Regions from separate parts of the Bradyrhizobium sp. McL0616 genome, predicted to be linked through region 1. Evidence: riboswitches for the same ligand, from Rfam matches in the RefSeq annotation. Region 1 holds a riboswitch; each other region holds the start of a gene.

Region 1 (10,101 bases):
GCGCAGCATGAACCAGTCGGCGAGTTTTTGCCCCGCGGGATCGGCGATGCGGTCGCGCGCCGCGCTCGAATCATCGGTCTTGCCCTTGCGTGCGAGATCGATCGCGTCCTTGAGCGCGGCGAGGTCGCCGGTGAGCGGCGGCGATGCCGGCTTGTCCGCGGGCTCGTCCTGCTTCTTCGACTTACGTTTGGCCTCGGCATGTTTGCCGTGCTTGCTGGTCGCAGCAAGGCGCTGCTTGCCCGCTTTGGCCTCATGCGTCTTCTTCGGCGATGATGATTTACTCTTCGCTGCCAGCTCCGTCGGAAGGAGCGCCAGTGCGGCCACGGCAACGACACATGCGAGCGAGCGTAGGCACTGGTTCATTCCGTGGTCCCCCTGCGAAACCAGTACAAACCAAAGTCCGCGACGACATGCGGCCCGAGAATCAAAACGCCATCAAAAACGGTGACACAGCATCGTTTCGCATTCCTCACGGTCCCGCAACAATGCGGCAAAATACGGATGGAACGCGGGAACTTGTGCAACGGGGGATAGAGCGGCAATTTTAACCTTTATTAACGAATGGGGCCGGCGCGAGGCTTGCGGGCGGTCGCGGGCGCCAGGAATGGCCAGATTGCACGTATTCCCGCGCCAAAATCCGGTGTAATGAGTTCCGGAACCTGTCCTTCCAGCCTTTGTCCCGCACATATGCCGATTTTCAACCAGACGATCCGGCGCAAGATCGTCGGCATCGCCCTCGGATTGATCGTCCTGATGCTGGTCACCTCGATCCTGTCGATGGTGATGTCGAGCCAGGTCGGCGTCCTCCTTGATGAGCTGACGGATCGCTACATCCCGGCCTATGGGCATCTGGCCCGCGCGAACATTCGCTCGCTGGAGCGATCGGTCGCGCTACGGCGGATGGTCATGATGAAGATGCAGGCGCCCTCGGAGGAGGAAGCCTATGCGGCGCGGCTGCACGAGTTCGAGGAAGCCGACCGCAAGATCGACGAGGAGGCCGAGAGCGCGCGCACGCTCATCAATGCCATTATCGACGATACCAGGACGCCGTCCGACAATGCTGCGCTGGCGCGGATCGAGACGCGGATCGAAACCACTCTCACCGAATTGCGGCACGATGCGAATGAGGACCACGCAAAACTGCTCCAGCAGGTCGATGCCAAGCAGATGACGGAGGCGCGCGGCACTCTGGAACATCTCGACGGCATTCGTGACCAATTCAACCAGAAGATGGATGCGATCCGCGCCGACATGCTCAAGCAGGTCTTCGCCAGCACGGGGACGGTGATCAGCCGCCAGCGGCAGGCGATTATCATCTCGGGTGTCGTGACTTTGCTCGCAGCAATCGTCGGATTTGCTTTTGCCTTGCTGGTCAGCAGCGGCATCACGCGTCCGGTGCGGTTGCTGCTCGCCGGCACCCGCGAGGTCGAGGCAGGCCGCTTCGACAAGACCATCACGGTCTCGACCCAGGACGAGATTGGCGAGCTCGCCGGCGCCTTCAACCGCATGATCGAGCAGTTGCGGCACAACGAACGCATCCGCGAGACCTTTGGCCGCTATATCGATCCCAAGGTGGCGCAGGGGCTGATCGACCGGCCCGAGGTCGCCACCGACGGCCAGCGCCGGGTAATGACCATCATGTTCTCCGACATGAGCGGCTTCACCTCGATGAGCGAGGGCATGACCCCGCGCGGCCTCGTCAAGGTGATGAACCACTACTTCACGGTGATGTCCGCTCCGATCAGGAGCAACCGCGGCGTCATCGACAAATATATCGGCGACGCCATCATGGCTTATTGGGGCCCGCCCTTCATCGAGGAGGACGAGCCGGCGCTGCTCGCCTGCTTCGCCGCCATCGACATGGCCGATCAGGTGCCCGCGCTCCAGCAGCAATTGCCCGACCTGCTCGGCATCCGCGCCATGCCGACGCCGTGCGATTTGCGCATCGGCATCGCCACCGGCGAGGTTTTGACCGGCAGCATCGGCTCCGAGCTGATGATGAGCTTTACCGTGATGGGCGATGCCGTGAACCTTGCCTCGCGGCTAGAGGCCGTCAACAAGGCCTACGGCACCCGCATCCTGATTTCGCAGGCAACGGCGGATGCGATTGGATCGCGTCTCGAATTGCGCGAGATCGATCGGCTTGCAGTGGTCGGCCAGAGCATGCCGCAGCCCGTCTTCGAGGTGATGGGCCGGGCGGGCGCGCTGACCGCGCCGCTGGAGAAGTTGCGGACGCATTACTCCGAAGGCCTTGCCACCTATCGCGCGCGCCGCTTCGACGATGCACGCACGGCGTTCAACGCCGCGCTGGAGAGCATCCCGGGCGATGGCCCCTCGCGCACGATGCTCGCCCGCATCGCGGAGTTCGAGACCAGTCCGCCCGCTGCCGATTGGGACGGTGCTTGGCGGATGGACAGCAAATAGTCGAACAGCGGCATCACCACTTGAACGAAGCTGCCACCTCATAGCTGCGCGGCGCGCCAAGGATGATCTGGTCGGTGTATCCAGGGTCGCCCCAGGCGGCGTAGAGCTTGTTGGTCAGGTTCCTCACGCGAAAGCTGATCCGGGTCTGGTCGACGCCCGTGAAATAGGCCCTCGGGATGTCGACGAACGCGAACGCGTCAAAGGTCGTGTAGGCGTTCATGACGACCAGATTGTCCTGGAAGTTGAAGCGGTCGCCGACATGCCGCATCGAGGCGCCGATCTCGACTGGCAGTCTGGTGTCGAAGCGGTAGGATGCGCCGGCATTGGCGATGAAGTTCGGTACGTTCGGCGGCGTCTTGCCCGAATAGGATTGGAAGCCGCCATTGCCGTCGAGATAGCTGAAGTCGATGAAGTGCGACTGCACGAAAGCGACGTTGCCCCATAGTTTCACGCCGGCGACCGGGTTGATCGCCGCCGCGATCTCGATGCCCTTGGACTCCATTTTGCCGGCGACGTTGAAGACGATGCCGCTCTCGGGGACGTAGACGTTCTTCCGCTCGATGTCGAAGGCCGAGAACGTGGCTTCCGCGCGCTTGTCGCCCGATTGCAGCTTAACGCCGGTCTCGTAGGTCCGCGACGTCGTCAGCAGCAGCGGCACCGACGGCGCAAGGATGAAGATGTTGGCCACCGTCGGGTCCGCCGCAGTCGCATACTGGCTGTACAGCATCACGCCAGGGGCGATGTCCCAGGTGTAGCCGATGCGGCCGGTGATGGGATTGAACGGCGTCGAGAAGGGATAGCCCTTGCCCGACTCCAGAGTGCCGTCGGGATTGAAGCGGGTCCGGTCCAGCTTGATGTCCTCGAACCGGATGCCGCCGATCAGCGCGAAGGTCGAGGTCAGCTTGAGCCGGTCCTCGAAGGACAACGAGGCGGTATCGAGGTGGGTGTAGATCTTCTCGTCGCTGCGCGGGCCGTAGAGGCCGCGGTCCGGATTGACCAGCTCGACCGTGTCGCTGAAGAACAGCGTGTCCTGCGAGACGTTGAATTGCGAGCTGCTCGCCATCACGGTGGCAACGAAGCGGTTGTCCATGCCGCCGAGATTGGAATTGACGGTGAGGTCGGTGATGTTGCCGTAGAGCCGCTGCGCGTGGTCCAGCGCCAGACGCTCGCGATAGACGTTGTTCGGACCTGAATCGTCGAACGAGTTGATCTCGTTGTTGAACCAGTGTCGGTGCGCATCGTAGCCGTAGACCTGGCTCTTCAGCGAGACGCTGTTGTTAATGTCCCACTGAAAGCCGCTGCGCAGCCAAAGCTCGCTGGCGCCGCTGTGGTTGTCGAGCACGTTGTAGGAAGTGGTCAGTGTGCGCGCGTCGATGGTGACGGGATTGAGCGTCCCGGTGTGGCCGTTGAGGTAATAATTCGTCCACTGGCCCGATACGATGCCGTTTGTCGGCACGATGCCTGGCGCGTTCGCCGGCACCAGCGGCGTTCCCCAGTAGAAGCGGTCGCTGTCCTGCTTGTATTCGGCGGCGCCCCAGATCTTCAGGCTGTCGTTGATGCGGTAGTTCAACTGGCCGGAGACGTTGCTGAGCTTCGAATAGGTGTCTTCGATAAAACTCTTGTCGTTGGAATGGCTGATGTCGAAACGATAGTCGAGGCCGTCGATCAGCGTGCTGCCGCCTGATCCGTAGCCGGCGCGGTAGCCGTGGAACGAGTCGTAGGAGGTGAAGGCCTCGTTGACGATCGGTCCCGTGTGCGGCGCCTTGGTGACGTAGTTGACGGCGCCGCCGGTCGCGCCGAGGCCCGCCACCAGCGAGTCCGGCCCCTTGATGATCTCCACCTGCTGGAGGCCTGCCACGTCCATAGGCCGGCCGGTCATGGTCGACGGCCCGATCGCGATGCCGTTGTAGAGCGTTGCGACCTGATCGCCGCTGAAGCCGCGCATCGAGAAGATGGCGGGTGCGCCGGGCACATCGCCGCCGGTCACGCCGACCGCGGCCTTGGCGACATCTGTGGTCGTCCTGATGCCCCGGTCCTGCATGGTCTGCTGATCGATGACCTCGACGGTCGCAGGCATCTCCCGCGCGGTGATGCCGAGCCGGGACCCGACGTCAGTGACCGCTGCCGTGTTCAGCGGCGTCTGTATCGTGCCGCTCGGAGGCTGCGTTGCCGGAGCCGCGACGGCCCGGACAGTAGGCTTGCGGCCCGCGGCCCGGCGTGCCGTGCGGGATCGCTGATTGCCAGAGCTGACAGCAGGAGCACGCTTCGGGCTCGACGGGGAGACGACCACCGGGCTGATCTCCCGGGAGGTCCTGTCCTGCGTCACGCTTTGCGCGAATGCCGCGGAAGGCAGCGATGCCGACGAAAGCAGAGTGATGAGGAAAACACGCGAAAATGCCGGCGCAAAGCCAGCTCGGATATGATGAATTTGCACAACAACGCTCTGCGGCGACGCAACAAACCGTCACCGCGGTTGCCTTAGCCATCTACCTTCGCCCCAGGCGGCAGATGCACCGGCTAACTCTTCCGACATTGAGGCACCCCGCCCAATGCGTTCGCGCGTGACCATGGCTGGTAGCAGGTTTCCTGGCTCGCGGGTCATCGCCTTCGACCACCTTCCCAGAGCCCCAAGCGGGCTCCAGTGGTTTTGCTGGTCGTCGGCTATCCGCCTACAGTTGCGGGGGCAGCCGCGGAATTGCCCGCCGAGACGGACGCACCGCATTCCCTTGGAAAGAGTCCTCGCGGACACTACCGATCACGAAATTGGCATCTGCTTTGGAGCGCGTCAATATCAGGAACGCTTGGCGGCGCAACGCGCTCACCAAGTGTGTCTTTCCGGACAAATAAGATTGTAGTCCATAACGATGTTGGCCGTGACCTATTTCCCGGGCTTAGGTTTGGTGTCCTTGAGGCGTTTGATGGGGACACGCCAATGACAGAACTTGAGGACAGGCTGGAACGGTTCGAGACGCTCACCGCCGAATGCGAGTTGATCACCAAGCTCGCTACCGACAGCAGGAAGCGCGAGCTTTACCTGAAGCTTTCGGAGCAATACCGCCAGCTGGCGCTGGATATGCGGCAGGCCATTGCGACCAAGGCCGCGGCCTGACGCTGCTCCAGGGTTCCGGTTGGATCGAGGCGCGATGCCGGGCATCCGGTGTCTTGCAGGATTTCACGCGGTCGCAAGCCGTTCTTAACATTTGGCACGCATCCTCGATGCGGATGTGAGGAATGCGTCTGTGCATCCTCACATCCGGGAATGCCGGGGCTCGTTGCGATGCAATGATCCCCCGCGAACGTCGCTTTGTCAGTGATTCACAGTGCGGTCCCATGCGTCTGTTTGCGGTCATCGTGTTTGCGCTCATGACGGCAGCCTGCAACCAGGAGCAGGACGTCACCGGCTCGACTCCGGTTTGCCAGATGCGGAACTACAGCTACAATCCCCGCGACATGAACCAGTGCGTTGCCGCCTGCAAGTCGTGCGACCACGGCAATACGGTGACCTGCACCACCGCCTGCACGCTCCACGGCGCGCGCTGAGTGCAAGGCCCGAGCGGATTGCACGGATCGCAACCGGGCCATCCCTGTGCCGCCATCGTCCCGTCAGCCCTGACCTGCTAAGGCTGGTCCAGTGATCCCGAACCCGGACAAGATCCTCTGCATCGGGTTGAACTACGAGAACCACCGCAAGGAGACCGGGCGCTTCACTTGGGTTAATCATTGAAGAGGCAGGCAGGACGCGGAGTCCATGAAATGGGTATGCTCGATCCCGGTCGGTTTCTGGTGTCGTGCTCGCGTTGCGAGGCCTGGCCGATGGCTGCCAACGTCAAACGTGCGAGCTGGTCAGCGCAGCCGCACGAGGTCCGCTTCGTGTGCCCGCGCTGCCGCCGCGAGGAGACCGCGATCGTCTCGGCCTCTGGCGAACTGACGCCGATCCGGCGCATCGACACGTCGCCACGCGACGTCGCCGCAATCTGGGCACAGGCCCAGCGCCCGCGCGGGCGAGCATAGGCTCGCGAGCCTCGTGCGATTCCCACTCTGGAACCCGGCCGTCCCTCGGTCGTTTTTGCCCCGACATCAACGCATCGAGGCCGGGCGAATGATCAGCGAGCATTTCGACACCCGCACACGGATCAACATGAAGCTGGCGCTGGATCGGATTTGCCGCAGGCGGCCCAGCGGCGAAGATCATCGGTTCCGCAAATCGGTCGCCGAAAACATCACCCGCTGCGCGCTCGCCGGCCGCACCGGGATCGGCCAGCTCGTCGATGCCGGCGAGCGGGCGGTAATCCGGACGCGCTTGGCGCGGGAGCCCGCCTAGGGCTTGATTGCGTCCGCCGGTCGGGCGGTTCATCTCTCGGCAAATGTGTTAGGATCACCGTCGGGAGATCCATGATGACTGCAGACATGCTTGCGCCTCACCCCGACCGTTTCAGGCTTCGACCAGTCGCGCCGCGCCATGCTGCGATGTTTGGCTTCGCGCTGCTGGCCGTCTCATGTGCGCTCGCAAGCTTCGCGCTCGCCTGCGCGACGCCCTTTGCGGCGTTCGCGGTCGTTGCGGCTGCGATGCTGCCGCCGCGGCCGGCATTGCTTGTCGTCACCGGCGCTTGGCTCGTCAACCAGACCATCGGCTTCGGCGCGCTGCATTGCCCGATCGACGCCGGCACGATCGCCTGGGGCTTTGTCATTGGCGCCTCTGCGCTGGTTGCGACAGCAATGGCGTCGGCCGTCCTCCGCGTGCTCCCGCACGGCCGCACACCGCTGATGCTGGCGCTCGCGCTGGTCGCAGCCTACGCGGCCTATGAGCTCACGCTGCTCGCCGCGACGCCGTTTTTGGGCGGAGAGGGCGCCTTCACCGTGGCCATCGTGACGCGGATTGGGCTGACCAGCGCCGTCTGGCTCGCCGGCCTCGTCGCCGCCTGTGAGATCGTCCGCCTGATCGATCCGTTCGGTCGCGGGCGCGCGATGTCGGCTTGACCAACGACGCCCAATGGCGCGACGACATCGCGTCTGTGGTCTTTCCGGTCGAGGGACACGGCGCAATTTGCGCCGTGCATCGGGGGGCGTTCCGGACCTTGATCGGTGCGGAGCCCTCGCCGGAGGATTGCCTCGACTATTTCCGGCGTTATGAAATAACCTTCCGGGAGGCCGCCGGCGCCAAGATCGCCCGCAAGGGCATTTCCGTGGGGACAAGCCTGCATCTTACCAGTCGCGACGTCGCCCGGAAGCTGTTAGAAGACCACGAAATCGCGAACGGAGAACAACCATGAGCCAATCTCAGCTCTCGAATGCCCAGCTCTCGAATGCGCAGGTTACGCATCTGCCGGTCGCCGCCGGGCAGGTGGGACGGCTTTCGCAGGCCCTGATGGCCATGGTGCTCGGCGTGTTCGTCGTCGGCGTCGTCGGCTTCTCGCATATCGACGTCGTCCACAATGCCGCGCACGACGTGCGCCATTCGAACGCCTTCCCCTGCCACTAACCGAGGCGGCATGAGCACGTTTCGTTCGATCGTTTTCGCGTCGGTCATTGCCGGTTTCATCGTTGGTCTCCTCGTCACGGTCGCCCAGCAGTTCGGCACCGTCCCGCTGATCCTGAAGGCGGAGGTCTTTGAAAAGGCCGCGGAGACCCATCAGCACGACACTCCAGCGGCGCCGCAGGCTGCCGCGGTTGGCCACGACCATGCAGGTCACGACCATGCCGCCCATGATCACGGCGCTGAAGGGTGGGAGCCCCGGGACGGGTTCGAGCGCAACGCCTACACGGCGGCCGCGAACGTCCTGACCGCGATCGGCTTCGCACTGCTCCTGGCCGGCTTCTTCGCCGTCCGCAGCGGCGCAACCGGCAAGGGCATCTCCTGGCATGAAGGCCTGATGTGGGGCTTGGCCGGCTTTGCCGTTTTCACCATCGCCCCCGGCCTCGGCCTGGCACCGGAGCTGCCGGGCGTGCCGGCTGCGCCGCTCCTGTCGCGCCAAGTCTGGTGGACAGCCGCCGTGCTGGCGACCGCTGCGGGCCTGGCATTGATCGTCTTCCACCGTTCGGTGCCGACGGCCATTGCGGGCGTGATCCTGCTGATCCTGCCCCACCTGATTGGCGCGCCCGAGCTGGAGCAGGTAGAGACCAACGTGCCGTCATCGCTGTCGCATCAGTTCGTCACCGCGGTCACGGTGACAAGCCTGATGTTCTGGAGCCTGCTGGGTGCTGTGACGAGCGCGCTGTTCGCCCGTTTCGATCATGGCACGGATGCGCGCGCCTAGATCCGATTGGACATCGTTTTGGTCCACTGCCGCAAGGCAACCGCCGTCCAGATCGTCTCGACGAATCCGAACGGCCAGTCACCCTGCAGAAAGCCGTAAGCCGCGCTGAGGGCGCAGGCTGCCGCGCAAGGCCAGCACATAGTGCGAGCCTCGCGCTTCGAGCGCGTAGAACAACAGCATGGCGCCCACCGACAGCAGGCGACGTGCTGCGACGGCGCGGCGTCCGACTGCGTGATCCTGCGACCCGGCTGCAATGCCGCATAACACCTGCGGTGCAGCGAGCGACGCATTGTCGCTCGGCTGACGGTTCGGGCCGATTCTCCGTTGCCTGACGGGCAAAACACCTCGCGATGCCGCCAAGCCGCACGGGACCTTGAGGGGCGATCATGTGTCGTCACGTTTCGCGAGCAGGGGTGCGGTGGTCGCGGCAGCGTCGGCGCGAGAGGTGCGAGCAGGGCGGGTAGTCCCTGTGAGCTCGTAACCACGTGCGGATGAGCGGCGCTGAAGGTTCGTCTCGCCAACATTTTTCCGGCCATGTCGACAAGGGTGGAGAACCCTGTGGCGGTCAGCGAATTCGCGTACGGCAGAACCGTGTGGTCCTGACGTCCAGCATTATTTCCAGGTACTCGGACTGAGGGAAGTGCTTGAAAGGCGAACGGTTTTTCAAATTCAGAGTGGTTCCGCGAATAGCGGGCGGAATGGCGGGGGCCCAATAGGCCCTAGTCTCAAACCTGATCGAGTTCTCCGGGAATTTCTTCAAAAATTCATCCGAGGTGATCTTCCTTTGAATTGCAACCTAATGGTGCATTAGGTAGCATAATCAGGTGCGGTGCTGAGCAGGTGCAAACTCCCAAATTCGGAGGTTGGCGCTTTGAATAAACCGACTTTTGAACGGGCAGCCGAGCGCGAATTTCTGCTGGCGCAGCTTTCGCCTAACGACTGCCGTCGTGTTTGCAGGTTCATGCGAGAGAATAGCGTTACCGCATCTGACGCCATTCTGATGCTCGGCATAGGACGAACACACGTTGGCAGAATCGTAGAGGTCTCCGATCAGGAGTACGAGTTCGTACTCAGCCAGCTATCGACGCATGAGCGCTCGGCAGTCGAAAGAGCGCTTGTTCGGCACCCTGAATGGACGCTCGGCCAATGCATCGGGCTGCTCCGAGAGGGACGTCTCTGATCATCGGGCCGCCCGTCATGCCTAGCGTATCGACAGCGGCTGATCGAACGACTTGCTAGACCTTCAGGGCTTTCTCGGCTGCGCGGAAAATGCGCATCGCTTCGGCGACATACTTCGTCTGATTGTGAGCGCGTTGCTCAGACAAAAGGAATACGTTCCCCTCGCGGGTGATCACACCGGAATCGACAAACTCCTTGAGCTTGCGAATGACCATTGATCGCGGCAAGCCGACGTAGTGCGCGA
Region 2 (10,101 bases), 1.6 Mb from region 1:
CAGACGGGCGCTGTTATTCGCCGAAGGATCTGCTGGCACTGCTGCCGCGCGTCGGCCGCCTCGTGATCGATGAGAGTTTTGCCGACGTCGTTCCGCACCTGTCGCTCGCTTCGCAAGCCGAGCGGCCCGGGCTCCTGATCCTGCGCTCGTTCGGAAAATTCTACGGGCTCGCGGGCCTGCGACTTGGCTTCGCGCTCGGCAACGCGACCGACATCGCGAGCCTTGCAGCGATGTCGGGCCCATGGCCGGTGTCGGGGGCAGCAATCGCAATCGGCCGTCGCGGCTTGCGCGATGACGACTGGGCCACGGCGACATCGGCGCGGCTCGCCAGGGACAGCGTGCGGCTGGATGCGATGGTGCAATCACAAGGCTGGACGCTGGTGGGCGGCACGCCGCTGTTTCGCCTTTACGACACGCCCGACGCGCCTGCCGCGCAGGAAAGACTTGCGCGCGGCCAGATATGGTCCCGGGTCTTCGCGCAAAAGCCGACATGGTTGCGCTTGGGCCTTCCAGGCGTCGAAAGCGAATGGACGCGTCTGTCCGAGGTGCTTTCTCGTTGAGTGCTCAGCGCGCGAGCGCGAGCAGGCCTTCGACATCAAGATGCGTTTCGATGTGATCGGCAAGCGCATCGAGCGCGCTCTCCACCCTGGCGTGATAGGGCTCGTCGCCTGCGGGAATGTCGAGCCTTGCGAGATACGCCCTGCGAAAGTCATCCGACGTGAACAACCCGTGCAAATAGCTGCCCTGCACGCGTCCATCACGCGAGATGGCACCTTCCGGCTCGCCGTTGAGTTTCGCAAACGGGCGGGCACGATCCGGCCCGTCGGTGCGGCCGATGTGAATTTCGTAGGCCTGGATCGGCTGATCCGTCGCCGCGTGGATGGCCTCAACACGCGTCAGCGTTTTTTGCGCACTCATCTCTGTCGTCACATCGAGAAGTCCGAGACCCGGCGTGTCGCCCGCGGGGCCCTCGATGCCGTCGGGGTCGGAAACGCTACGCCCAAGCATCTGGTAGCCGCCGCAGAGGCCGAGGACATGGCCGCCCCGGCGGTGATGCGCAGTAAGATCGATGTCCCAGCCCTGCGTGCGCAGGAAGGCGAGATCACCGCGGGTCGATTTGGAGCCGGGGATGATCACGAGCCGCACGTCGCCGGGGATGGCTTCGCCCGAACGGACCATCACGAGATCGACGCCCGGTTCGAGCTTGAGCGGATCGAGATCGTCGAAATTGGCGATCCGCGACAATGCGAGGCAGGCGATCTTGCACTGCCCCGGCTTTCGCGCATCGCTCAGGCCCAGCGCATCCTCGGCCGGTAGCTCACCAGCGCGTGGAAACCAAGGCAGCACGCCAAAGCCGCGCCACGACGTCTTCTCCTCGATCAGTCTATAGCCATCATCGAACAGGGTGGGATCACCGCGGAATTTGTTGATCACAAAACCCTGGATCATCGCGGCATCGTCCGGATCGATCACCGTCTTGATGCCGACCAGTTGCGCGATGACGCCGCCGCGGTCGATGTCGCCGATCAGCACGACCGGCACGTCGGCCTTGCGCGCAAAGCCCATATTGGCGATGTCGGCCTTGCGCAGATTGACCTCGGCCGGGCTGCCGGCGCCTTCGACCAGCACGAGGTCGGCGCGCGCCTTCAGCCGCTCGAAACTCTCCAGCACGGCGCCCATCAGCGACGGCTTCATCGCCGCATATTCGCGCGCACGCGCGGTCGCGATGCGTTTGCCCTGCACGATCACCTGTGCGCCGACATCGGTTTCGGGTTTCAGCAGCACCGGGTTCATGTCGGTATGCGGCTCGACGCCGGCAGCGAGCGCCTGAAGCGCCTGGGCGCGGCCGATCTCGCCGCCGTCGACGGTCACGGCGGCATTGTTGGACATGTTCTGTGGCTTGAAGGGGAGCACGCGCAGGCCGCGACGCGTAAACGCGCGCGCAAGGCCGGCGACGATGAGCGACTTGCCCACGTCCGAGCCGGCTCCCTGGATCATCAATGCGCGCGCCATCCCTGAGCCCGATCAGAACTCGACGCCGGCTTGCGCCTTGATGCCGGAACGGAACGGATGCTTGACCAGCGTCATCTCGGTGACGAGGTCGGCGATTTCGATCAACTCGTCCTTGGCATTGCGCCCGGTGAGCACGACATGCGTCATCGGCGGCTTGTGCGTCGTCAGGAAGTCGACGACCTCGGCGATATCGAGATAATCGTAGCGCAGCGCGATGTTGATCTCGTCCAGCAGGACCATGCGCAGGCTGGAATCGAGAATCAGCTCCTTGGCTTTCTCCCAGCCGGCGCGAGCGGCGGCGATGTCGCGGGCGCGGTCCTGCGTCTCCCAGGTAAAGCCTTCGCCCATCGCGTGGAACTGGCAGAGCTCGCCGAAATGGCCGGTGAGCAGGCGCCGCTCGCCGGTATCCCAGGCGCCCTTGATGAACTGCACGACGGCGCAGGGGAAGCCATGGGCGACGCAGCGGACGATCATGCCGAACGCGGAGGAGGACTTGCCCTTGCCGGCGCCGGTGTGGACGATGATCAGGCCCTTTTCGCCGCTCTTGGTCGCCATGATCTTGTCGCGGGCGACCTTGATTTTCGCCATTTTCGCAGCATGGCGGGCGTCAGTTTCCTCTGCCGTTTGGGTATCCGGTTCAGGCGTCATCGGACGGGGTCCTTCGGCTTGACAAGAGGCGGCCGGCGGCAAATGGTGGGCCGACGTTGGTTCCTGTCCTATGACAGGCGAAGAGGGAATGCGATAGGGTCCGAATCGGCAAGATTTGGGTCCAAAATGCAGCCGCCCCCGCGACCGTGACCGGAGAGATGCCCGAAGCCACTGGCCCCCCAAAGGGATCGGGAAGGCGGGGATCGAAGGGCGAAAGCCCTGCTCCGCAAGCCGGGAGACCTGCCAGCGCGGACATTTTGGACCGGCGGACGGGGTGTTCCGCGACGGGGAAACGGGCCTTCGCAAGAACGGTCCGTGTGCCTCATCGCCTCCCGCGTTTTATCCTGGAAGAGGCGATGACCGTCACACTTCACGTCTGTATCACCTGCCGCGCCGGCGAGACGCTTGGCGAAGGCGAAACTGCGCCGGGCAAGCGCTTGCATGGCGCGATCCTCGATGCCGGCGTGCCCGACGGCGTCACTGTGGTTCCCGTCGAATGCCTGTCGGCCTGTAGCCAGGGCTGCTCTGTCGCGCTGAGCGCACCCGGGCGGTGGTCCTATGTCTATGGGCGCCTGTCGGAGGCCCATGCGGGCGACGTGATTGCGGGCGCTGCGGCCTATGCCGGCGCGCCCGACGGCATCGTGCCCTGGCGCAGCCGCCCTGAGATCTTCCGCAAGCAATCGCTTGCCCGCATTCCCCCCATTGCCGTTGTGCCAGAGGCCGCTGAATGAACTCGCTTGCAAAAGTCCCGGTCACAGTGGTCACAGGTTTTCTTGGTTCCGGCAAGACCACGCTGATTCAGCATCTGCTCGCGAACCCCAATGGCAAGAAGCTCGCGGTGCTCGTCAACGAGTTCGGCAGCGAGGGTGTCGATGGCGAGATCCTGAAGTCCTGCGCCGATGCCAATTGTCCGGAAGAGAACATCGTCGAGCTCGCCAATGGCTGCATCTGCTGCACCGTTGCGGACGATTTCATTCCGACCATGGAGAAGCTGCTGGCGCGGCCGGTGAGGCCCGATCACATCCTGATCGAGACCTCGGGCCTCGCGCTGCCAAAGCCGCTGCTCAAGGCGTTCGACTGGCCTGAGATTCGCTCGCGCATCACAGTCGACGGCGTGATCGCGCTCGCGGACGCCGAGGCTGTCGCTGCCGGTCGTTTCGCGCCGAACCCGGCCGCCGTGGAAGCACAGCGCGCGGCGGATGAAAATCTCGATCACGAGACGCCGTTATCGGAAGTGTTCGAGGACCAGATCGCGTGTGCCGACATCGTGCTCTTGACGAAGGCCGATCTTGCCGGCGCCGCGGGCATTGAAGCCGCCAAGGCTGTGATCACGGCAGAGATGACGCGCCGCGTGCCAATGCTGCCGATCACCGACGGTGCGATCGATGCGCGCTTGATTCTCGGTCTCGGCGCTGCCGCCGAGAACGATCTCGCCGCGCGTCCCTCGCATCATGACGGCGAGGAAGACCACGAGCATGACGACTTTGCTTCCGTCGTGATCGATCTTCCGGAGGTTTCTGACGTGGATGCGCTGGTCGCATCAGTCCAGCGCCTGGCGCGCGATCAGAATGTGTTGCGCGTCAAGGGTTATATCGCGGTGGCGGGCAAGCCGATGCGCCTGTTGCTGCAGGCCGTCGGCGAGCGCGTGCGGCACCAGTTCGACAAGCCCTGGGGCGCGGGCGCGCGACAATCGAAACTCGTTGTCATCGGCGAGCACGGCGACATCGACGAGGCCGCGATCAGGTCAGGACTTGGTATCTGATGCACGTCGTCTTCCGCGAGAGCCGCGGTCTCGAGGAGACTGCGACGCCAAGGGACATCGGCCAGGACCCGGCCGATCTCGTGGTGCTCTCGTACTCGGACTCCGATCTCGCCGCGTTCGCGGCCGGCTGGCGGCGTGGCCGCGACAGCCTGCCGTCGCTGCGGCTGGCGAACCTCGCGGAACTCCGTCATCCGCTCTCGGTCGACACTTACATCGAGCGCACGCTGTCGCAGGCGCGCGGCATTCTGGTCCGCCTGATCGGCGGCGAGTCATATTGGTCGTACGGGCTGGCGGCTTTGCAGCAACTCGCGAAGGCCCGAAACATCGTGCTGGCCGTGCTGCCGGCTGATGGCCGCGACGATGAGCGGCTGGACGCGTACTCGACCTTGCCGGTCTCGACACTGCGCCGGCTCAAGGTCCTTTGCGACACCGGCGGCCCGGTCGCAGCCCAAGCCGCGATCGCGCAACTTGCGCTGGCCTCGGGCCTCTATGCCGGTCCCATCGTCGGCGAGACGACCGTTCCGGAGATGGGTTTTTACGATCCTGCACGCGGCGTCATCGCAGCGTCGGCGGCCGATGAGGGGAAGCCGCGCGCGCTGGTGACGTTCTACCGCTCCTATCTCACCGCCGCGGACACCGGCCCTGTCGATGCGCTGATCGCGGCGCTGCGCGAAAAGGGTTTTGATGCGTATGGCGTGTTCGTCACCTCGCTGAAGGCGGCGGGCGTCGCGGATTGGCTGCGAACACATCTTGCGCAAAATCCTCCGGCTGCGATCGTGAACGCGACGGCGTTTTCGGCGGCCGGCGACGACGGCTCGACGCCGTTCGACGTTGCCGGTTGCCCGGTGTTCCAGGTCGCGCTCTCCACAGCGCGGCGTGAGGACTGGGTCGACTCGCTGCGCGGCCTGTCGCCCGGCGACCTCGCGATGCATGTGGTGCTGCCGGATGTCGACGGTCGTCTGTTCACCGGCGTGGTGAGCTTCAAATCGGCAGCGATGCGCGACCCCGACCTGCAATTCTCGCATCTTGCCCATCGCGCGGATGAAGAGCGCGTCAAGGCCGTCGCCGCGCGCGTCGCGGCCTGGCGGCGGCTCGCGGAGATGCCGGCGGCTGAGAAGCGAATGGCGATAGTGCTCTCGAATTACCCGGGACGCCCGCACCAGATCGCGCATGCGGTCGGTCTTGATGCGCTTGCGTCGGTCGAAGCCTTGCTGACCGACCTCCGCGACGTCGGCTTCGACGTCGCGCCGGTCCATGCACTTGGCGAGACGCTGCGTCAGCGGAATTTGACCTGGAGCGTTGCTGAGTACCACGCCGCGCTCTCGCGCCTTCCGCAATCATTGCAGGATGATCTGGCGCAAGCCTGGGGCGCGCCGGAGAACGATCCGGGCTGCCGCGATGGCGGGTTACACTTTGCCGCGATCCAATGCGGCCGGTCGATCATCGCGGTTCAGCCGGAGCGTGGCGACACGGCCACGCGCGACGGCGATTATCACGATCTCGCCCGCACGCCGCGCCATGCCTATGTCGCGTTCTATCTCTGGCTCCGCCAGCAGGGGATGGACGCCGTCGTGCACATGGGTGCGCATGGCACGCTGGAATGGCTGCCCGGAAAATCCGCCGCGCTGTCGCAAGCCTGCTGGCCTGAAGCTCTGATCGGCGATCTGCCCGTCATCTATCCCTTCATCGTCAACGATCCCGGCGAGGCCGCGCAGGCCAAGCGGCGCATCGGCGCTGTCACGATCGGTCATCTGCCGCCGCCGCTTGCTGCGTCCAGCGTGCCGGAAGGCCTGCGCCGGCTCGAACAGCTCCTCGACGAATATTCGACCGCCGACGGGCTCGATCCCGCCCGCCGCCAGCGCCTGATCGCCGCGATCCGGGAGGAGGCGCGCGCCGCAGGACTGGAGGACGATCTCGGTCTCGATGCATCGGCAGCGCCGGCCGAAGCGATTCCGCGGATCGATCGCTTCGTCTGCGATCTCAAGGAAAGCCAGTTCGGCGATGGCCTGCACGTGTTCGGCCGCGGCGCCTGCGGCGAAGCGGAGCGAGACGCGCTATATGCCGCGATCGCTGGTCAGCGTGTCGCGCCAGGGCCTTCGGGCTCGCCCTATCGCGGGCGCCAGGACGTGCTGCCGACGGGGCGCAATCTCTTTGCCGTCGATCCGCGTGCGGTGCCGACGCCGTCGGCGCATGCGCAAGGCATCAAGCTTGCGGAAGAGTTGTTGCGCCGTCATTTGCAGGATCATGGCGATTGGCCGAAAGGGCTCGTGGTCGATCTCTGGGGCTCCGCCACCATGCGCACGGCCGGCGAGGAGTTCGCGATGGCACTGCATCTCGCCGGTCTTGCGCCGCACTGGGATCACGCCTCCGGCCGCGTGACCGGCTACGACATCATCGCGCCGGCCGAGCTTGGCCGTCCCCGCATCGACGTGACGTTGCGCGTGTCGGGCCTGTTCCGCGATGTCTTCTCCAGCCTTGCGCAATTGTTCGAAGCCGCCGCCGAGGCGCTCGCGGGGCGCGAGGACGAGGGCGACGAGAATCCCTATCGGCACCGCACCGCGCGCGTGTTCGCGCCGCGCCCCGGACAATACGGCGTCGGCCTGTCGGCGATCCCGGATGCCTTCACGCCGGAGACGCGGGAGGCTGCAGGCGAGGCCTGGCTGTCGGCGTCATCCTGGGCGTTCTCCGCTGATGGCGAGATCAAGCCCGATCGCGCCGGCATGGAACAGCGGCTCGCGTCTGCGGACGCCTTCGTCCACATTCAGGACCTGCCGGAAACGGATCTGCTACTCGCCGCCGATTACGCGGCCCATGAGGCTGGCATCGCGGCCGCTGCAGCACATCTCGGCGCTGCAACGCCATCGCTCTATCATCTCGACGCGACGCGGCCGGAGCAACCGCAGGCGCGGACGCTGACTGAGGAAATCTCCCGCGTCGTCCGCGCGCGCGCGGCCAATCCGGCCTGGATCGCCGGCATGATGCGCCACGGCTTTCGCGGCGCCGCCGAGATCACTGCGACGCTGGAGCACATGGCCGCCTTCGCCCATCTGGCCGGCGCCGTGCCGCCGCATCTGTTCGACCTCTACTATGACGCGACGCTTGCCAATGACGGCGTCCGGGCCTTCATGGCCCAGGAAAATCCGGCGGCGCTCGCCGCGATGGAAACTTGCTTCACCCGCCTGCACGAGGCTTCACTCTGGCGAACGCGCCGCAATTCGATCGCGGCTGCGCTCAAGGAGGCGTCATGAGCGCTTCTGCGATCAAAGGCTGGTGTCCCGGCGCGCTGCGGCCGATGCAATCGGGCGATGGGCTCGTGATTCGCGTGCGCCCGTTCGGTGGGCGGCTCGATGCGACGCAGGTGACCGGGCTTGCCGAGCTTGCCGAACGATTCGGCAACGGTCTCGTCGATGTGACGAGCCGCGCGAACCTCCAGATCAGGGGTGTGAGCGAACAGGGCCATCAACCGCTGCTCGACGGACTTGCGCAACTGGCACTGCTTGACCCCGATGCCGACATCGAAGCCCGGCGCAACATCCTGGTGACGCCGTTCTGGAACCCCGATGACGAGACGCAGGCGCTCGCCGCCGAGCTCGAAGAGGCGCTCGCAGAGAGCGCGCTCGAACTCCCTACAAAGTTCGGTTTCTCCATCGACGATGGGAAATCGCGCGTGCTCGCCGGCGATTCGGCCGACGTGCGGATCGAACGCGATCGTGCGGGCCATCTCCTGGTGCGGGCCGATGGCTTGAGGCTCGGCCGCACCGTCGGGCGTGGAGAGGCCGTGAGCACCGCGCTCGCGCTCGCAAACTGGTTCATCGCATCCGGCGGCGTCAAAGGCGGGCGAGGGCGCATGGCGGCCCATATCGCGGCCGGCGCCGCATTGCCTGAAACGTTGAGCGGCGAGACCGAGCCCGCGCCCGTGATGGCCGCGTCACGGCCCGGGCACTACCCGCAAGGCGCAATGGTCGGCGTCGCCTTTGGGCAAATGTTGCATACGACGCTCCTACAATTCGCGGGTTGCGGACATGCGCTGCGCATGACGCCATGGCGGATGGTGCTCAGCGAAGGCAAGCGGGCGATGCCAAGTGGAGCAGGCCTCATCACGGAGCCGTACGATCCCGCGTTGCGCGTCATTGCCTGCAGCGGCGCGCCGCGCTGCCGCGAGGCGCATGCCGACACGCGCGCGCTTGCGGCCGCCCTTGCACCGCGTATCGCTCTCGATACACGGCTCCATGTCTCCGGCTGCGCCAAGGGCTGCGCCCGTTCCGGCGCGTCTGCGGTGACGCTGGTTGCGACCAGCACCGGTTTTGATCTTGTCCGCGACGGCTCGACGCGCGACGAGCCGGTCTTGCGTGGCCTGAACGGGGCCGACATCGTCAGCGATCCCTCCATCCTGGTCGGAGGGCACTGATGCCGCATCTCTATGAGACCGACGGCGCAGCGATCTACCGCCAATCCTTTGCAACCATCCGGGCCGAGGCCGATCTTGCGCGGTTCTCGCCCGACGAGGAGCAGGTGGTGGTACGGATGATCCATGCCGCCGGCATGGTGGGCCTGGAGGCGCATGTCCGCTTCACGCCGGGTATGGCGACCGCCGCGCGCGCCGCGTTGCAGAGCGGCGCGCCGATCCTGTGTGATGCGCGCATGGTCTCGGAAGGGATCACGCGCGCGAGACTTCCCGCGGCGAACGCTGTCATCTGTACACTCGGCGACGCTTCCGTTCCGGCGCTGGCACAATCCATGCGCAACACGCGCTCGGCCGCAGCGCTCGAACTTTGGCGCCCACATCTCGATGGCGCGGTCGTCGCGATCGGCAATGCGCCGACCGCGTTGTTTCATCTGCTCAATATGCTGGAGGACCGCGACTGCCCGCGGCCCGCGGCGATCATCGGCTGTCCCGTCGGATTCGTCGGTGCGGCCGAATCCAAGGCCGCGCTGATGGCTGATCCGCCGGTGCCGGCGCTGACCGTCGAAGGCCGCCTCGGCGGCTCCGCGATCACGGTCGCTGCCGTGAATGCGCTGGCGAGCCGGAGCGAATAGCGATGGGACGCATCATCTGCTGCGGTCTCGGCCCCGGCGACCCTGATATGATGAGCGTGCGCGCGGACCGGACGGTGCGCGCGGCAAAGCACGTCGCCTATTTCCGCAAGAAGGGCCGGCCGGGCCAGGCGCGCCGCATCGTCGAGGGCATGTTAGCTGCCGACGTCACCGAATATCCGATGGAATATCCGGTGACGACCGAGATCGCCTTCGACAGCGCTGACTATGTCCATCTGCTAGCCGGCTTCTACGACGAATGGGCCGAGCGCCTGGCGCGGCTTTCGCGCGCCGTCGACGTCGTCGTGCTCTGCGAAGGCGATCCTTACTTCTACGGCTCCTTCATGCATCTGCACACGCGCCTGCAAGGCCGTGTCGCGATCGAGGTGATCGCCGGTATTCCCGGGATGGTGGGCTGCTGGAATGGTGTCGGCCAACCGATCGCGCTTGGCGACGATGTGACGACAGTGCTGATGGGCACGCTCGCCGAAGACGAGCTCGAACGCCGCATGCGCGATTCCGATGCGCTGGTCATCATGAAGACCGGCCGCAATCTCGCGAAGGTGCGTCGTGCGCTCGCCTCCGCGGGCCGGCTGGATGACGCCTGGCTGGTCGAGCGCGGTACCATGCCGGGCGAGCGTGTG
Region 3 (10,101 bases), 1.6 Mb from region 1:
CACCCGTGGTCAACTGCCCCCGCGAGAACAGCAATCCGTGATCCATCGAGAGCCAGCCGCTGAAGATCCAGGTCAGCAGGAAAAATGTCACCACAAGGCCGATCAGGTGATGCAGGGCGTGCCAGCCTCGGTAAGGCGAGCCCAAGATCCCTCCTCGACGTTTGATCCGCGCGACCCCCAGCACCGCACCGAGCAAGGCTGCGATCGAGGCCGCCAGCGACAATGTCCAGACAACGAGATCCCACAGTGCCCAATCGCGTCTCAGGACCGTCGGATAGATCCAGTGCAGAACGCTCCCGGCGAGATTCCATCCACGCTCGCTGCGTGTCGTATCTAGGACGACTTCGCCAGTGAGCGACGAGACATAGACCTCCGTGCCGGCGGCATCGCCAAGCGCCACGCGGAACAGAGGCCGATGGCGATCGAAGCCGTTCGGCACGCTCCATTGATCATAGTTCCTGCGCCCAACGATCTTGGCCTGTGCAGCATCGATCCCGCGGCCGCGGGCATGATCCCGCGCGATGTCGAGCGCCACATCGGCAGAAATGACCGTCGCGTCCCGTCCATCGGAGGCGCGAACCGCGCGCACGAGTAGGATTCCGGACACGACGTAGACCGGCCCGTCGCTCCGCTGGACCAGGCGAACACGCGTTGCCTCGGTAATGCCGCTGGCAGCCACCGCATCGGCGACTCCGATGACCACCTGAGCACGATCAACCGGGATGAGGCCGGCGAAGCGCTCCGCTTCCGTCAGCGACGGAAACGGAACGAAGTGCATCACGATCCCGGTCGCGAACCACATTGCGAACAGCAGGCAGAACGCGACCCCGAGCCAGCGGTGCAGCAAGACGATCGCGCCCATCATGCGTTCAGTGCCTTACCATTTGAACGCCGCCGAGATCTCGTAGGTGCGCGGCGCGCCCAGCAATATCTGGTCAGGATAGAACGGATCGCCCCAGATCGCATAGCGCTTGTCGGTGAAGTTGCGCACCCGGAAGGTCAGGCGGGCCTTGTCCACCGCAGCGAAGACTGTCCTGGGGATGTCGACGAAGGCGTAGACGTCTCCCACCGTGTAGGCCTTCAGCGTCACGGTGTTGGCATCGGTGTTGTAGCGGTCACCGACATGGCGGCCGACGATGCCGAGCTCCACGGGCCACGACGTCAAGAAGCGGTATGACGCGCCAACGTTCGCAACGATACGCGGAACGTTCGGCGGCGTATTGCCGGAGAATGAGCCGCCGACGAAATTGTAATCGGCATAGCGCGCATCGACATAGGCGATATTGCCCCATAGCCGCAGCGGCTCGATCGGACGCACCGATGCGGCGAGCTCGACGCCCTTCGATTCCTGCCGCCCCGCAATGTTGAGCGCCATCCCGCCGGCGGCCGCATAAACGTTCTTGCGCAGGATATCGTAGGCCGAGAACCACCACTCCGCCCTGTTGTCCCATAGCACGTGCTTGACGCCAGTCTCGTAGGTGCGTGCGGTCGTGAGATCCAGCGGCTGCGTCGGCCCAAGCAGAAAGATGTTATTGGCCGAGATATCGGCACCAGTGGCGTACTGGCTGAAGAAGGTCAGGCCGGGAACGGCATCCCAGGTGTAGCCGATACGCCCCGTCACCGGTGCCCAGTCTTTTGTGAATGGGAAACTCGCGTTCTCCAGGCCGTTGACGTCGGTCGAATTGCGGTCGAGCCCAATATGTTCGACGCGCAGGCCGGCGACCAGCGCGAAGGTGCGCGTGAGCTTCAGCCGGTCCTCGAACGACAGCGCCTCGTTGTCGATGCGCGCGGTCTGCTGCTTGGTCGTGAGGAGGCCGTAGAAGCCGCGGTCGGGATCGACCGGCGGGACTTCATCATTCGGAAAGTTTGCAGCGCCCGGCCTGACGAAGTCGAGGTAGCTCGACGACAGCGTCGTGACCAAGCGATTGTCAAAACCTGCGACATTAGCATCCCAAACCAGGTACGGTGATGTTTCCGACAAGGCGCTGGCTATGCGCGACATAGAAGCGCTCGCGATACACCTTGTTCGTGGTAGAATCGAACGCCTCGATCTCGTTGTTGAACCACGTGCGCTCCGCGCCATAACCATAGGCCTGGCTTTTCAGCGTCAGGTCAGGCGCGAGCTTCAACTCGAAACCGCCGCGGAGCCACACCTCTTGCGCCACGTTTCGGTTATCGAGGACGTTGTAGTTGGTGTTGAAGGTGCGGTCGTCGATCGTGACGGCCCCGAGGTCTGTCCTGTTGAAGTAGGTACCCGAGACGATACCCGCCGTGGCATGTGAGCCACTGAAGGCAACCGGCACCAGCGGTGCGCCCCAATAAGCCTTTCCGCGGTCTTCGCGGTACTCGATCGCGCCCCAGACCTTGAGACTGTCCGAGATGCGATAATTGAACTGCCCGGAGACATCGAGCGTCTTGGTGTTGGTGTCGTCGGCAAAGCCGTTGAGCGAGGAACGGCTGACGTCGAAGCGGTAGTCCAGCCCCTGGACGTTGGTGCTGCCGCCGGAGCCGTAATGCGCGCGGAACGAGTTCAGGGAGTCATAGGAAAAGTCAGCCTCGTTTCGGATCGCCCCGGTGTGCGGCTGTTTGGTGACGAGATTGATCGCACCACCTGCGGCTCCTTCACCCGACATCAGCGAGGCCGGACCTTTCAGAATCTCCACAGCCTCCAGATTGGCCGTGTCCATGATGCGCGAAGTCATGTTCTGCGGGCCGATCTTGATGCCGTTGTAGAGCGTGTTGATCTCGCTGTTGGTGAAGCCGCGCATCGAGAACGCCGACGGCTCGGCCGGATTGTCGCCGGCGGTGACGCCGACCGCGCCTTGGGCCACATCGGAGACGGTGCGATAGCCCTGCTCGCGCATCGTTTCGGCGGAGATCACCTCGACGGTCGCGGGCGTCTCACGCACAGTCAGGCCGAGACCCGAGGCGCTTGTCGCCACCACGTTGGTGTTCAGCGGCGTCTGCGCCGTTGCGGTCGGCACGACCGGCTTTGGCGCGGCCAGCGCGGTAGCAGCCCTATGCGCCGCGGCGCGGCGCGCGCCTTGCCCCGCACGTGCCGCTGGTTTGGCCGGCTTGCGCGACTGTTCGGGCGCCGTCACTTCGACCGGCGGCAGCGGGTTGCGGGCCTGCTGCGCCAGCGTGGCGGGCATATCGACAACGGCAAATGATATGAGGGCGGCGGACGCGAGCAAAAAGCAGCGCGGTCGCGCAATACGGACGGAAGACACGGTCTTGGACCTCGGTATGACGTCTGTGGCACGTCACAGCGAACCAAGGTCCCATCTTCGGCCTTTCAGCGCTCCGATGAAGCCAAATGTCTGTACTCCCCGACCGACATCTTCGCGTGTGACCACGGCTGACGGCAGGTCTCCTGGCTCGCGGGTCGTTACCACTTCGTCGCCTTCCCGGGACCGAGGACCCAGTGGCTCATGACGAAGGATTCACCGCTTACAGTTGCGGGGGCAGCTACGGCATTGGGGACAACTTCCCCGCACCGCATTCCCTTTTCATCCCCTCTCGGGGAAACCGTCATCGCCATCTAGGATTACGATGAAGACGGAGTCAATGTGCCGGGTGCGGCGTTGTTGCCGCAGCGGCCAACTGTCCCTGGAGATTTTCGCATGGAAGGTGAGACCTTCCTCTGGCTGATACGTCACGCGCCCGTCGACGGTGTCGTCGGAACGATCCATGCGCCGGACGTGCCGGCTGATCTCAGCGAACGGACGCAGCTGGAGACGCTACAGAAGTGCCTACCGCGGGAGGCAGCGAGCTATGCGAGCCCGGCACGGCGAACAGTCGAGACGGCGCGCGCGCTGGGGCTCGATCCGGCTTTGGTGGGCGAATTCAGCGAGCAGGATTTTGGCGCCTGGACCGGCCTGCGGCATGACGAAATCGCTGCGGCCAGCGGCGATGTCTCTGCGCAATTCTGGAGCGATCCTGCGCGCGCAAGACCACCGGGCGGTGAAAGCTTCGAGGATCAGGTCGCGCGCGTCCGGATCGGCCTCGCACGGATCGGAGCCGGGCCGGCAACGCTCGTCGTGCATTCCGGCACGATCCGCGCCGCGCTCTGCATAGCGCTCGATCTGACGCCGCAAGTGGCGTTGCGCTTCGTCATCGATCCGTTGTCGCTGACCCGGATCGATCGGCTGGCGACCGGCTGGCGCGTCGTCGGCGTCAATCAGCGCGTGGCGTGAGCCGGATCAAGCCGGGCGATCCGGGACATTGGCCTGCGCGAATGTCGCCATGCCGTTGTGAAGGCTGCAGGCGAGCCGCACCAATGGCAGCGCGATGGCAGCGCCCGATCCCTCGCCGAGCCTGAGATCGAGACTGATCAGCGGCTGCACGTTCAGCGCGCGAAGCACCAGCCGGTGCCCCTGCTCCGCCGACTGATGCGAGGCTAGCTGGAACGGCTTGCACGACGGGTTGAGACGTGCCGCCGCCAGCGCCGCAACCGATACGATAAACCCGTCGATCAGCACCGGGATGCGGGCTTGCGCAGCCGCGATGATCGCGCCGCAGATCGCCGCGATCTCGAGACCTCCGACCGCACACAGGATCTTTTCGGGCGTGGCACCGGCAACGCCGTGACGCGCAATCGCCGCGTCAATCACGCGCGCCTTGTGCGCCCGGCCGGCCGCATCGACACCGGTGCCGCTGCCGGCGATCTCTTCGGCGCTTACGCCAAGCAGGCTGGCCGCAATCGCCGCCGACGTCGTGGTGTTGCCGATGCCCATCTCGCCGAAGATCAGGAGATCGGGTTTGCTCGCTTGCGCGCGCGCGACCGCGCGTTGGCCGACCTCGAAGGCAACCGCCAGCTCGGCGGCTGCAAGCGCCGGCTCAACGCTGAAGTCGCGGGTCCCGTTGCGCGGCTTGTCGATGACGATACCCGCCATCGCCTCCTGCGCCAGCGTGCCGGCATCGACCACCTCAAGACTGGAGCCGAGTTCGCGCGCCAGCACTGAGATCGCGGCACCACCTGACGCAAAATTCGCCATCATCGCGATGGTCACAGCTTGCGGATAGGCCGACACGCCTTGGGCAACGATGCCGTGATCGCCCGCGAAGATGATGATCGGCACGCGTGTCGCGCGCGGCTGCTCAGTCGCTTGCAGGCCCGCGAGCTCGATCGCGAGCTGCTCGAGCCGGCCGAGCGCGCCGGTCGGTTTTGTCAGTTGCGCCTGCCGCGCGATCGCCGCGTCGCGATGGGCGACTGAGATATCAGGGCACTTTTGATAGACCCATTTGGGAAGCATGCTGCCTCGCTTGGCTCACGGCCTGCGCTTGAGAATGTAGCTGTCCATGATCCAGCCGTGCCGTTCGCGCGCTTCTTGGCGTGCGGCGACGATGCGCGGACCGATTTCAGCCAGCGTGCCGGACATGATGAGCTGATCAGGCATGCCGAGATAGGCGCCCCACCAGATGTGTAAGCTGCTCGGATCGAGCGACTGGAACGCGGTGCCGCCGTCGAGCATCACGACGACTGTATCGACACCCACCGGCCAGCCGCCCTCGCGCAAGCGACGTCCCGTCGTGACCAGGAACGGCTCGCCGATATCGTTGAGCGGCAGCGCATGCGCCGCGCACAGCGCCTGGATCGAGGTAATGCCGGGCACGACCGCGATCTTCGGCAAGGGATTGAGCCGGCGCGCAATGCGCAGCGAGGAATCGTAGAGCGAGGGATCGCCCCAGATCAGCAGCGCGACCTTCCCGTCGCCGCCGAGATGGCTCGCGATCGTCTGTGACCAGCTCGCCGCCACTGCATCGTGCCAATCGTCGACGCCCTTGCGGTAGTCGGCATCGGCCGCATCGCGCACGGGAAGATCGAACTCGGCGATGCCTGTCTTGTCGCTGGTGAGCACGTCAGCGCAGATCGTCCGCCGCAAATCGGCGAGATCGGATTTCGCGGTCCCCTTGCGCGGGATCAGGACGAGGTCGGCCGCGTTGATGGCACGAACGGCGGCGCGCGTGAGCTGCTCGGGATCGCCGCAACCGATGCCTATCAGGGAGAGCGTCAGCATCACCTAGCGCCCTCTGCCAGCGCGCCAAACAGGATCACGGCCGCGGTCGAGGCGGACCCGCCACGCGCAAGCTGCTCGGCAAGCTCGGCAATGGTGGTGCGGACCAGCCGCTCGTCGGGGCGGCCGAGGGATTCGGCGAACAGCGCCGGGGTGTTTGGGGCGAGGCCGTGCGCGATCAATTTTGCGGCGAGCGCCGGAAAGGTGCGGCGACCCATATAGACGACGGTGGTCGCCTCCGGATCGGCCAGCGCCGCCCAGTTGAGGTTTTGCGGCAGCTCGCCGCTGACATCGGCTCCGGTCACGAACTGCACCCGGCGCGAGGTGTGGCGACGGGTCAGGGGAATGCCGGCTTGCGCAGCCGCGACGCAGGCCGAGGTGACGCCGGGGATGATCTCGTAGCCGATGCCGGCCTCGCGCAGCGTCTCGAGCTCCTCTTCCAGCCGGCCGAAAATGCCGGCATCGCCGGACTTCAGCCGCACCACGCGCACACCGGTTGCGGCATAGTCGACCAGGAGGCGGTTGACATGATGCTGCTTGGTCGAGGGCCGCCCTGCCCGCTTGCCCACCGCGACGAGATTGGCACCGGGCCGGGCGAGATCGAGGATCGCGCCGGAGGCGAGATCGTCATAGAGCACGACATCGGCGTTGCGCAGCCGCGCCGCGCCCTTCAGCGTGAGCAGCTCGGGATCGCCGGGGCCTGCGGAGATGAAGGAGACAAAGCCGCTCACCGGTCCTCCGCGATCAGATGAAAGAACGTCCCCGTGGCGTGGCCGCGCCGCGAGCCGGTCTCGGCAATGACCGCGCCGGTCGCGTCATGCACGACTGCGAGCGGCGTGTCCGGCTGGGCGAGAATGGTCGAATAGTGGAACTCATGACCGCGCAGACGCGCGCCGGCCTGATGCCCCGGCATCGGCGCAGCGAGGGTAGCGAGACGATAGCCCAGATGCATGCGCCGCCTGGCAAAGCTCGTCTCCAGGCCGAGCAGGCCCGTCATCTCGTGGCGGACGCCCTCCGCATCGGTGAGGCCTGCGCCCAGCACCATATAGCCTCCGCATTCGCCATGCACCGGCCCCGTTTCGGCGAAGGCAAGCAAGCCGCTGCGGAAGCGCGCATTGGCGGCGAGTTGCCCAGCGTGAAGCTCGGGATACCCGCCCGGCAGCCAGCACACGTCGGCGCTTGCATCGGGCGCTTCGTCGGCAAGCGGCGAGAATGTCGAGATCTCTGCACCCGCCGCGCGCCAGGCTTCCAGCATGTGCGGATAGACAAAGGAGAACGCCGCATCGCGGGCGAGCGCGATGCGCTGGCCCGGCGGTGTCACGTTCAGGCCGTTCGCTGCCGGTTGCGGCGACCAGTCGGCAGCTGCTCGCAGCACGGCATCGACATCGACATGCTCGCTGACAAAACGTGCGGCTTCGTCGATCAGGCTGCCGATCTCCGCCTGCTCCTCGGCCTGCACCAGGCCGAGATGCCGTTTCGGCAGGCTGATCTCGGCATGGCGCGGCAGCGCGCCGAACACAGCGATGTCAGCTTCCAGCAGCGCACGCCGCACGAGGTCTTCATGGCGCGAGCTGGCGACACGGTTGAGCACGACGCCCGCAAGGCGCACGCCGGCGCGGTAATCGCGCAGGCCTGCGGCGATCGCCGCCGCCGTCTGTGCCTGCCCGGACGGATCGATCACCAGAACCACCGGCCAGCCCAGCATCTCCGCAATATCGGCCGTCGCCCCAGTGCCGGAGGCGCCGCGCGCGGCGACGCCATCGAACAGTCCCATCGAGCCTTCGGCGAGCACGACATCGGCGTCGGTACCACGGCTGACGAGATGGGCAATGGTGGTGCGGTCCATCGCCCAGCTATCGACGTTGACGGAGGCGCGTCCCGTCGCGACGGCGTGGAAGGCAGGATCGATGTAATCGGGACCGCTCTTGAAGCACTGCACGTTGAGGCCGCGATTGCGCCAGGCGCGGGCGAGCGCCAGCGTCAGCGTCGTCTTGCCGACACCTGAGGCCGGCGCGGAGATGACGAGACCCGCAGTCATCACGACGCCTCCGGAAAGCGCGGCTCGGCGCCGATCGGCCGATAGCGGCGGTCATAGTCCGCGGCATAGAGCCGGCTCTCGGCAAAATCCGCCGCGCCGAGCGTCTTGCCGACCAGGATGAGCGCGGTGCGTTCGAGCTCGACACCTACGGCCGCATCGAGCGTTGCGAGCGTGGCGCGAACGATGCGCTGGTCCGGCCAGCTCGCACGCCAGACGATGGCGACCGGGCAGTCCGGGCCGTAATGCGGCGTGAGCTCAGCGATGACCATGTCGAGCAGATGGATCGACAGATGGATCGCGAGCACCGCGCCGGTTGCGGCGAAGGCAGCGAGCTTCTCGCCCTCGGGCATCGCGCTGGCGCGGCCCGGCGTGCGCGTCAACACGACAGTCTGCGCCAGTCCCGGCAATGTCAGCTCGGCTTCAAGTGCCGCGGCGGCGGCGGAGAACGACGGCACGCCCGGCGTCACCGTGTAGGGAATGCCAAGTGCACGCAGCCGGCGGAGCTGCTCGCCCATCGCCGACCAGATCGAGAGATCGCCGGAATGCAGCCGCGCGACGTTCTTGCCGTCTGTGTGAGCGGCGGCGATCTCCGCGATGATCTCGTCGAGCGACATGGGTGCGGAGTTGACGATCCGCGCACCGGGCGGGCAATGCGCCAGGACGCCCTCGGGCACCAGCGAGCCGGCGTAGAGGCAAACCGGACAGGCGGCGATCAAGTCGCGGCCGCGCAACGTCAGCAAATCAGGCGCGCCTGGCCCCGCGCCGATGAAATGCACGGTCATGCGCCGTCTCCTTCCGCGATAGCCGCGGTTGCGGTGCGATCCCGCGACACCACGCGCGTCGCGATAAGCCGCGCGCGAGGGCCAGCGGCAGCGAGCGCCGCCGCCTCGGCAACTGAGCCTGTTCCAAATTTTTCGGTGACGAGCTTCGACTGCGTTGGCGTATCGATGCGAGCCAACATTTCAGCAGGAACGGCCCTAATCGGTACGCCACATTCGCGTGCGAGCAATTTCAGCGCCTCGGCGTCGGCCTTGTCACTGATCGTCGCTAGCGCCGCAAGACCATCAGGGCCGCCAGCCGCGACGAGCGCTTCTCGAAGCGAAGCGAGCGTCACGTTGCCCTTGAATCCGAGCCCGGCGACTTTCATCGGACCGTACTCCACTGCACCACCGGCCGCGCCGCCTCCCAGGAACGGTAACGGCCGAGCGGGCCGGCATACGCGATCTCGATCCGCATCAACTCGCCGCCGTGCCGCTGATGCAGTTCGCCGAGCAGCGCTTCCGTCTCAAGCGTCACCCCATGCACGACGAGCCGCGTACCGGGCGTGATGCGCGACCAGACAGCCTCAAACACTGCATGATCGAGGCCTCCCCCGATGAAGACGGCGTGCGGCGCTTGCAGCGCCGCGAGCGCTTCGGGCACCCTTCCCGCAACCACACTGATCCGGTGCGCCAATCCGAACGCCGCCGCGTTGCGATGGATGTTTGCGACGCGATCTTCTCGCGCTTCGATCGCCATCGCGGTCCCGCCGCATAGCGCCCACTCCACCGAGATCGAGCCGGAGCCGGCGCCGATGTCCCACAGAAGCTCGCCGGAACGCGGCGCCAGCGCCGAGAGCGCCAGCGCGCGTACCGGCCGCTTGGTGATTTGGCCGTCATGGACGAAAAGATCATCCGCAAGGCCCGAGCTGCGGGGAATACCCGGCGCTCCCCTCGCCTCCAACGCCACCGCAACCAGGTTTCCAGCGAGATCGCCGGTAAAGCTGTCGGCTCGATGCTCTGCGATGGCTTCGCGCGGTCCGCCGAGCGCGGTGAGAGTCCGGAACGCCGAGGCGCCCCATCCGTGATCGCTCAGCCACTTTGCAAGATCGCCGGCGGCCTTGCCGTCGCGCACGAGACAAATGATCCGCGCGCCCTGCGCGAGATGCGGCACCAGGCGTTCGAATGGCGCGGCGTGAAGGCCGAGACAGACGACGGATTCGACGCGCCAGCCCAGTCGCGCGGCGGCGAGCGAAAACGTTGACGGCGCCGAGTGCGCAATCCACTC

What was found. Region 1 has a riboswitch for cobalamin ahead of ACPPVR_RS20920 (TonB-dependent receptor). Riboswitches for the same ligand answer to the same signal wherever they lie in the genome.
Region 2: it holds a riboswitch for cobalamin, as region 1 does, so the genes downstream of both, ACPPVR_RS28665 (DUF1636 family protein) here and ACPPVR_RS20920 (TonB-dependent receptor) in region 1, are expected to answer to the same signal.
Region 3: it holds a riboswitch for cobalamin, as region 1 does, so the genes downstream of both, ACPPVR_RS28585 (TonB-dependent receptor) here and ACPPVR_RS20920 (TonB-dependent receptor) in region 1, are expected to answer to the same signal.

The regions. Positions count from the first base shown of each region.
Region 1 is NZ_CP188255.1:4,309,177-4,319,277, forward strand. Features, by position in the region: gene ACPPVR_RS20910 (transglycosylase SLT domain-containing protein) at 1-363, opposite strand, end outside; gene ACPPVR_RS20915 (adenylate/guanylate cyclase domain-containing protein) at 688-2,424, shown strand; gene ACPPVR_RS20920 (TonB-dependent receptor) at 2,438-4,501, opposite strand; cobalamin riboswitch at 4,984-5,192, opposite strand; gene ACPPVR_RS20925 (hypothetical protein) at 5,357-5,533, shown strand; gene ACPPVR_RS20930 (hypothetical protein) at 5,755-5,964, shown strand; gene ACPPVR_RS20935 (hypothetical protein) at 6,178-6,435, shown strand; gene ACPPVR_RS20940 (hypothetical protein) at 6,524-6,745, shown strand; gene ACPPVR_RS20945 (hypothetical protein) at 6,820-7,401, shown strand; gene ACPPVR_RS20950 (DUF1488 family protein) at 7,398-7,694, shown strand; gene ACPPVR_RS20955 (CbtB domain-containing protein) at 7,691-7,903, shown strand; gene ACPPVR_RS20960 (CbtA family protein) at 7,914-8,678, shown strand; gene ACPPVR_RS20965 (hypothetical protein) at 9,914-10,101, opposite strand, start outside.
Region 2 is NZ_CP188255.1:5,895,847-5,905,947, reverse strand. Features, by position in the region: gene cobD (threonine-phosphate decarboxylase CobD) at 1-560, shown strand, start outside; gene ACPPVR_RS28675 (cobyric acid synthase) at 565-2,013, opposite strand; gene cobO (cob(I)yrinic acid a,c-diamide adenosyltransferase) at 2,026-2,661, opposite strand; cobalamin riboswitch at 2,702-2,923, shown strand; gene ACPPVR_RS28665 (DUF1636 family protein) at 3,018-3,392, shown strand; gene cobW (cobalamin biosynthesis protein CobW) at 3,389-4,423, shown strand; gene cobN (cobaltochelatase subunit CobN) at 4,423-7,671, shown strand; gene cobG (precorrin-3B synthase) at 7,668-8,831, shown strand; gene ACPPVR_RS28645 (precorrin-8X methylmutase) at 8,831-9,460, shown strand; gene ACPPVR_RS28640 (precorrin-2 C(20)-methyltransferase) at 9,463-10,101, shown strand, end outside.
Region 3 is NZ_CP188255.1:5,883,923-5,894,023, forward strand. Features, by position in the region: gene ACPPVR_RS28580 (PepSY domain-containing protein) at 1-865, opposite strand, end outside; partial or broken gene ACPPVR_RS28585 (TonB-dependent receptor) at 878-3,230, opposite strand; cobalamin riboswitch at 3,347-3,548, opposite strand; gene ACPPVR_RS28590 (histidine phosphatase family protein) at 3,624-4,196, shown strand; gene cobT (nicotinate-nucleotide--dimethylbenzimidazole phosphoribosyltransferase) at 4,203-5,255, opposite strand; gene cobF (precorrin-6A synthase (deacetylating)) at 5,271-6,020, opposite strand; gene cobA (uroporphyrinogen-III C-methyltransferase) at 6,020-6,748, opposite strand; gene ACPPVR_RS28610 (cobyrinate a,c-diamide synthase) at 6,745-8,055, opposite strand; gene cobM (precorrin-4 C(11)-methyltransferase) at 8,055-8,837, opposite strand; gene ACPPVR_RS28620 (cobalamin biosynthesis protein) at 8,834-9,202, opposite strand; gene cbiT (precorrin-6Y C5,15-methyltransferase (decarboxylating) subunit CbiT) at 9,199-10,101, opposite strand, start outside.